One region of the Sporosarcina sp. Y1004 genome, then DNA from elsewhere that is predicted to be linked to it. Evidence: riboswitches for the same ligand, from Rfam matches in the RefSeq annotation. Region 1 holds a riboswitch; the other holds the start of a gene.
What was found. Region 1 has a riboswitch for preQ1 ahead of queC (7-cyano-7-deazaguanine synthase QueC). Riboswitches for the same ligand answer to the same signal wherever they lie in the genome.
Positions count from the first base shown of each region.

Region 2: another riboswitch for preQ1. It lies ahead of queF (preQ(1) synthase); the one in region 1 lies ahead of queC (7-cyano-7-deazaguanine synthase QueC).

Region 1 is NZ_JBYHFQ010000004.1:155,551-159,770, reverse strand. Features, by position in the region: gene AC25Y6_RS04755 (squalene/phytoene synthase family protein) at 1-544, shown strand, start outside; gene AC25Y6_RS04750 (DUF378 domain-containing protein) at 667-1,035, opposite strand; PreQ1 riboswitch class I at 1,449-1,493, shown strand; gene queC (7-cyano-7-deazaguanine synthase QueC) at 1,501-2,166, shown strand; gene queD (6-carboxytetrahydropterin synthase QueD) at 2,163-2,588, shown strand; gene queE (7-carboxy-7-deazaguanine synthase QueE) at 2,585-3,292, shown strand; gene AC25Y6_RS04730 (DUF2157 domain-containing protein) at 3,675-4,220, shown strand, end outside.
Region 2 is NZ_JBYHFQ010000016.1:78,166-82,385, reverse strand. Features, by position in the region: gene recQ (DNA helicase RecQ) at 1-1,314, shown strand, start outside; gene queF (preQ(1) synthase) at 1,505-2,002, opposite strand; PreQ1 riboswitch class I at 2,088-2,131, opposite strand; gene AC25Y6_RS12235 (MFS transporter) at 2,167-3,324, opposite strand; gene AC25Y6_RS12230 (hypothetical protein) at 3,488-4,220, shown strand, end outside.

The DNA of each region.
Region 1 (4,220 bases):
TGAAGTAACATTAAGGCTGGCTGATTGGCTATCTTTTTGTCCGGAAAATATTATGGACAAGGTAAAAGAGTCAACAAGTATTATGGCAGACGGAATGGCGAAATGGGTCGAGAAGGATTGGTTAGTTAAAACCAAAGAAGATTTAGATGAATATACATACTATGTAGCAGGATTAGTAGGTGTTATGCTTTCGGACATATGGGAGATGTATGATGGCACTAAAACAGATCGTGAATTAGCTATAGGATACGGACGTGGTTTGCAGGCAGTCAATATGCTTCGCAATCAAGAGGAAGATGCTGATCGCGGCGTTCATTTTATTCCCGATGGTTGGGACCGTAACGACATGTTTTCCTATGCAACAAAGAACTTGGATAAAGCGGATGCCTATGTAGAGTCATTAGACACTAAAAACATTCTTTTATTCTGTAAAATCCCACTTGCCTTGGCAAAAACAACATTAAAAACGCTTAAGAGTGGTAAAGAAAAAATGTCACGAGCTGAAGTTGAATCTACAGTAGATGAAATTATTAATGAAAATTGACACCAATTTATATTAATACCTTCGAAAAAGTATTGGTAATGCATTAAAAAACATCCCAGCCCTTGTCAATATGACATAGGCTGGGATGTTTTTTCAAATGCCACAACTTTGCTCAGCTTCCTTTATTTTTTATTGTCTGTTGAATCCTTCTTTCTTGTGTCAGCTGAATTCTTTTCATCAATGGGTTTCTTAGAAGACTCACGCAACTTCGCAATATCTGTTTCCTCACCAAACTCAGTATCGTAACTGAGATTATTAACGCCTCGACGATTGATTTCTTTATCTGCGACTGTTTCTTCGATTGGATTAAATAAGATACCCAAGCAAGCCAATCCACTTAACCCAACCAGACCGTAAACCACCCGTGATAAAAACGCCTCTTGTCCACCAAATAGTGATGCTACCAAATCAAACTTAAAGAATCCAATTAAGCCCCAGTTGATTGCTCCAATTATTACCAAAGCCAAGGCAATTCGTTGTATCGTTCTCATGATTTTAACACCTCCCTTATTTAATTAGCAGTTTCGAACAATTATTGAATCCGCAATACCGTTTCGAGTTTTTAAAGGGATTACATCATTACGAATGGGCACCATAAAAACACTCTTCCCGGTAATTGTTAAGATTCGTTATTATCTTCTGCTAAAAAAGCGTTTTAATACATAAATCATAAAAATTTGTGGAGTTAATCGGCACTAATCCTATATATTTTATGCTTCCCGTTTTTGATCCTTGGTGATGTCAATTCCCTTTATACAAATGAATGTACCAACAAATCACATTTTATATATTAAAATTGATTAGGATTAAATCGGTATATAAATACTGAATAAATATATCATTTTATTTAAAGTGGAAACTACTACTAGTAGCTTCTACTCCTATGCTATTATTAACATTGTTCGAAAAAGAGGTTCGAAAACTCCCTCTCAAAAAAAACTAAGGAGATGTTTACTATGAAAAATGAAAAAGCAGTCGTTGTATTCAGTGGCGGCCAAGACAGTACAACATGTCTAATTTGGGCATTGAAAAATTTCGCTGAAGTTGCGACGGTCACGTTTGATTATGGTCAGCGCCATTCAGCGGAAATTGAATGTGCAAGAAAAATTGCGGATGAGCTCGGTGTGTCGTTTAAACTGCTCGATATGAGCCTTATTAATCAACTATCTGCTAATGCTTTGACACGTGATGAAATCGAAGTAAAAGAAGTAGATGGTGAATTACCTTCTACCTTTGTTCCAGGAAGGAATCACCTATTTCTGTCGTTTGCGGCTGTCTATGCGGATGCGATTGGAGCCCGGCACTTAATAACGGGTGTGAGTGAAACTGATTTTAGCGGATATCCAGATTGCCGTGACAATTTTATTAAGTCATTGAATGTCACGTTGAATTTAGCAATGGATGGGCGCTTTGTTATCCATACGCCTTTAATGTGGCTGGATAAGGCCGAGGTCTGGGCAATGGCTGATGAATTAGGTGCACTTGATTTTGTACAGCACAAAACACTTACATGCTACAACGGAATTCCAAGTTCAGGCTGCGGGGAATGTCCAGCTTGTGTGTTACGAAATGATGGACTAATTGCTTACATTACTAAAAAGTCTGAAGGTGTTTCCGAATGATGCAGCAATTTTACCCACAAGTTCAGCACTCGTTTCGTTTTGAACTTAACAAAGACATGCATTTTTCTGCGGCGCATTACATTCCGAGTGAAAATGCTGGAAAGTGCCAAGTGATGCATGGGCATACGTACTATTTGAACATAACAATCGGAGGAAATGAATTGGATTCAATTGGTTTTCTGATTGATTTCAAGGAACTCAAAACCCTTATTCATGATAAATATGATCATTCCGTATTGAATGATCATCCTGAATTTAAGGCTAACTTCCCTACAACTGAGAAATTAGCCGAACAGATTTATAATTCAATTCAGGAAGTTCTACAGACGAGGAGCAATAAAGCAGTCTGTCTTCAGGTCATTGTCCGTGAAACGCCAACAAGCTACGTCATCTACCGGCCTAAACTGGAGGAGAACGTATGAAGATTCCTGTGATGGAGGTGTTCGGACCAACTATTCAAGGTGAAGGAATGGTAATGGGATTGAAAACGATGTTCGTTCGGACATCAGGGTGTGATTATTCATGCTCGTGGTGTGATTCCAGTTTCACGTGGGATGGTTCAGGAAAGAGCGTTTCGAAACAACCAATTGAAATTATAGATGAACTTAAAGCTATTGGAGGGCAGTCATTTTCACATGTAACAATATCAGGTGGGAATCCTGCGCTTCATAAAGGTATCGGGGAACTTGTTGATTTATGCCATGAACAAGGCTGGAAAGTTGCGGTTGAAACGCAGGCTTCTTTTTGGCAGGATTGGTTGTTGGAAATCGATGATATTACCCTTTCTCCAAAACCACCTAGTTCTGGAATGGCAACAGATTTCAGCAAACTGGATACATTTATGGAGAAACTGCTTAATACGACGGCTAGTTTGAAAATCGTCATTTTTGATGAAGTGGATTTCAAATTTGCCGAAGCCGTCCACCAACGTTACCCGGCTTTTCCTTTCTTTTTACAGACAGGAAACGACGATACGACGACGACTGAAAATGAACTGCTAGTGTCTACTCTACTGAATCGGTATGAATGGTTGGTTGATTTGACCGTCAATTCATCTATCATGAATGACGTTAGGGTGTTACCTCAGCTCCATACCCTTATATGGGGGAATAAACGTGGGGTTTAGATATGTACTAATAAAATTACGCATGGTAATTGTCCAGAATCGCCAGCGAATAATTTAATCCACACAATGAGCAATACGGATACAGTTGTATTACTATATTGAACGACTTCAATACATTATCGAAATTTCTTAATACGTAGGGATGCGATTTCGTCGCATCCCTACTTTCATTTTAAGGAAGAACACTTCTTATAGCACACAGCAAAGAATACAATGTGCTAAGTACTAGAGTGCCCAAAAACTATTCATTCGTCTATCTACCACTTGTCTCTTATACAGTTTAAACTGTTCTAGAAAATAGCCTTAACTTCCAGTGTTGTTAATGAATAAAAACGGGTATAATTAAGCATACGAGAAACTATGGAATAGGGGGCTCGATTAGATGAAGAGAAAAGTCAGTAATTCTGAATACCGTGTTCTTGAAAAGGAGTTTCGCTATTTGGAACAAGCAGGAAAGCTTGGGACGGATCAAAGAAGCGCACTTCTATCGGAATACGAGCCTACTGAACGAGTGGGTTTTGTGCGGGTCTTGCTGGTCTTTGGAGCCATTTTAATAGGTGTCGGTATTTTAAGTTTCATCGCTGGAAATTGGCAGGAAATACCGAAACTTGCAAAGTTTATTCTATTATTCTTTGCGACAGCTGGCTTTTATATTGGCGGCTATAAAATGGAAGAACGTTATCCAAAAACATCGCGTAGCCTTTATTATATCGGTGTGGCTGTGTACGGTGCTGGTATCTTCTTGATTGGCCAAATGTTTAACCTAAGCGCAGGCGTCTATGCAGATTTCTTCATGTGGGGACTCGGGATTTTACCGCTCGCATATTACTTGAAAGATAAATTTATAGCTGCAGTAGCAACAGGATTTTTCATTATCTATGGATTCAATGTATGGGGTGGAATCAGTGGTGTACCTTACTTCCTTCTA
Region 2 (4,220 bases), on a different contig from region 1:
TATCGAAATATTAGTAGCATCGTTTCTTTGTTTGATAAAAAACCGGTTCTACTTGCTTTAACAGCTACTGCTACGCCGGCAGTTCGGGAAGATATTTGCAAGCAGCTCGGAATTAGTGAAAATAATACAGTAATGACTGGTTTTGAACGAGCAAATCTAACTTTTTCCGTTGTTAAAGGGCAAGACCGTGAGAAATTCGTAAAAGAATATGTTCGGAAAAATGAAGGGGAAGCGGGTATCATCTATGCCGCGACTCGTAAAGCCGTCGATTCAGTGCATGACTTTCTACAAAGAAGTGGAGTGAAAGTCGCAAAATACCATGCTGGACTTGGGGATATTGAACGCCAATCCGGCCAAGACCGCTTTTTAAATGACGAAGCCGCTGTTATGGTAGCGACGAATGCATTTGGAATGGGAATTGACAAGTCCAATATTCGTTACGTTATTCATTACCAAATGCCGAAAAACATGGAGAGTTATTATCAGGAGGCAGGCCGTGCAGGCCGTGATGGGCTCGATAGTGCATGTACGGTGCTCTTTTCATCGCAGGATGTGCAAACACAACGTTTCTTAATTGACCAATCGCAAGACCAAAGTAGAATTCCCGCTGAGCTGGAGAAATTACAGTCCATGATTGATTATTGCCATACGGAAACTTGTCTACAAAAGTTCATTATCTTGTATTTCGGAGAGACGGATGTAGTGGATTGTGGAAGATGTGCCAATTGCACTGACACTCGTGAAAGTACAGACGTCACGGAAGATGTTCAAAAAGTATTGTCATGCGTCATTCGAATGGGCCAACGATTTGGTAAGTCTATGATTGCGCAAGTATTAACCGGATCACGGAACAAGAAAGTGATTGAATTCGGTTTCGATAAATTAACGACATATGGTTTGATGAAAGGACGCAGCGCTAAAGACATTTCTGATTTTATTGAGTTTATAATTTCGGAAAGTTATCTTGGCGTGGAAAATGGGCAATTTCCGACCATTTATGTTAGTGAAGCAGGAAAAGATGTACTGACAGGCAAGGTGACAGTACATCGCAAAGTTTCTGTTGTTACTATGCAAGTCGCAAATGATGATCCGTTATTCGATCAGCTCCGTGCACTTCGTATGAAACTGGCTCAAGAAGCCGGTGTACCACCGTTCGTTGTCTTTTCCGATAAAACATTACGGGACATGGCAGCAAGAATGCCAATCACGAATGATGCGTTCCTAGAAGTAAACGGTGTAGGACTTGCGAAATTGGAACGATACGGTGATCCGTTCATGGAAGAAATCAAGAATTATCAAATGCAAAATGCTTGATGAACTTTGAAAAAAAGAGGCAGGTACTATTCCAAAATGGGATAGTACCTGCCTCTTTATTCTTCTGAATAGACAACTGATTTATCTTCAATGATGTTAAGTATAGTCCAACCGCTCATCAATAACGGGTGACAACAATTTAAATCCACATAGCAATTGGGGTAGCGTTTACTACCTTAAGCTTAATTTTTTAACGGTTATCTACTTTTTCCGGATACATATCATGATTCATCATCCGGTGTTCTGCCATTTTTTCGTATTTCGTGCCGGGTTTACCATAGTTACAATAAGGGTCTATTGATAATCCGCCGCGTGGTGTGAACTTACCCCATACTTCGATGTAACGTGGTTCAATCAGTTTAATTAAATCATTCATAATGATATTGACACAGTCTTCATGGAAATCGCCATGATTGCGGAAACTGAAGAGATATAATTTAAGTGCTTTACTCTCTACTAGCTTTTTGTCTGGAATGAAACTGATATACATCGTTGCAAAATCGGGTTGCCCGGTCATTGGGCAAAGTGAAGTGAATTCAGGACAATTAAATTTCACGAAATAATCACGATTGATATGCATGTTGTCGACTGACTCTAAAACGTCAGGGTTGTATTCATACACGTATTTTGTGTTTTGATTACCGAGTAAAGTTAAGTCGGTCAGTGTTGCCTCATCTCTTCCAGCCAATTAAAAAACCTCCCATAAATTTGTCAGGGAGGTCCATAGGCGCCGGAAAAAAGAGCCATATCGAATGCACATGACTTAAATTCCGTAATCCATAGTTTTTTTAAGAGGGTCGCTATGAACCTCTCCCGAACAGGGTATTCATTTCGTATCTGACATTAAACGACCTACTCTGATTTGTCAATAGCTTCTCTTTTTGTTAAGCCAATTAACGCATACAGAGCAACTGCCAGCAGGAGGAAACCAGTCAGCATGAATGCTCCTCGATATTCTAGGTCGAGGAAGCCGATAAGTCCCGAACCAGCAACAACGCCTATTGAGAAGAATGCATAGAAATAACCATAAGCTTTTCCACGGAATTCAGCAGACGAAGAATCGATTAGCAGTGAGTTGATCGATGGGAATAGGAAAGCAAATCCCGCTCCGTAAATACCCATTGCGACATACAAGTAATTCAATTCTTCAATTTGGCTTAGGAACAACATACTCAATCCCATGAGTGCAATTCCGAATGCTAGCGTCACAACCGGTCGTACGCGGTCAAAAATTCGATTAATGGGTAATAAAAAGATTAGAATTGCAACCACGCCGAATGTACTTAATAATAACCCCGTCGTTTTCGTATCGAATCCGAGCGAAGCTACTTTTAACGGTAAAACAAGAGCTAGTACACCTTGTGAAAACATTAAAAAGAATGCCCCAGCAAAAGCTCTGACCATTCCGGGATGCTGGAACAGATTAATAACCTGGAATTCACCAGCACCTTGTGAAGGTTGTTTTCGTACATATGTATAAGAACGAAGAACAAAGAATGCTAGTATTGCTAACAACAGCATAATCCCGCCGTTGACCGCCATAATGTATGAGGTGCTTGTTTTCGCAGCAACAATACCGCCGTATGCAGGTCCTAAAATTGCGGCCATTCCAACGAATGCACCCGAAATTGCAACACTTTTACCACGTTTTGAACCTTCTGCACGATTTGCTAGGAAAGTGAAGGCTGCGGGAACAATTAGTCCTTCCATAAAACCATGAACGAATCGCACCCCGAGCAGTGACATCGGCCCAGAAACAAACGCGTAGAGGAAGAGAGAAATCGCTGTCGCAAAAAGTCCGAGTACTAGTATGAGGAATGGACCTCGTTTGTCGGTCATGAAACCTGAAATGACATTCCCGATTGTGTTAGAAAATGAATAGATACCTACCGCAAGTCCTACGAGGAATGGCGTAGCACCAAGTGATAATGCAAATGGACTCATAACGGGAAGTTGTGAAAATAAGTCGAAAAACGAGAAAAATACAATGAGGTAAACAAACCCACGCATAATGTAGCCTCTTTTCAATTATATAGATACCGTTCTATATTTTAGCATTAGTTTGAGCTAAGGGGAAAAGGATAGATTGTGAACAATCCATTTGGTTTGCCATAATACGAACTGTAGCGATAAGATTACGATTAGATCTGATAGAAAAAGAGGTGAGAAATGAATGAGTTTCCTTAAAAAACTTTTCAGTAAACAAGATAATACAAAGAATGAAGCGCAAATTGAAAAACAGTATATTTTTGTTGAACTGGAATTGGAGGATTACTACGAGCCTTTTTACGCTAGGGATTTGTCAGAACGCCAAGTTGCCGATTTGAATAAACCTGAATATATGAATGTTCACCAATCATTCAATTTAGGATCACCAGTAATTGCACATATCGCATCTGATACTTCAATTGAAATATTTATTCAAACAAATCACTTTGAGGCGAATTCTGTCGTTAAAGCGGGAATTGTAGTGAAGCATGCGTATTCATCCATCGAAGCGATTTTTATGGAAGCAGTTATTTGGACTAGCGTTGGTCATGTGGTGACGATTCCATTTAAACTAAATATTCGTGCAGACGATGAAAAGTCTAGATTGGCTTCAGCTTTGATAAGCATACAGAAAGAAATTCCGTTTTATTTTGGAAGAGTAGTAAATGATTTAGTGACGATAGACAAGCAAATGCTTATGACTATTCCGGAGTCCGTGCAGAATGATATGCAAATCACTCTTGCAGAACTGTACCATGACGAGTCACGAAATCCGGGTCCGTATATTGAAATTGAAACAGTTTTGGATCGTGAAATGACGACTGCAGGATGGGTCATGCACTTTGATAATGAAAAGTTGATAGAAGAAGAACCAGACTTGTCTTTTATGATAAATGAAATTTTAAGTACGGTTTTTG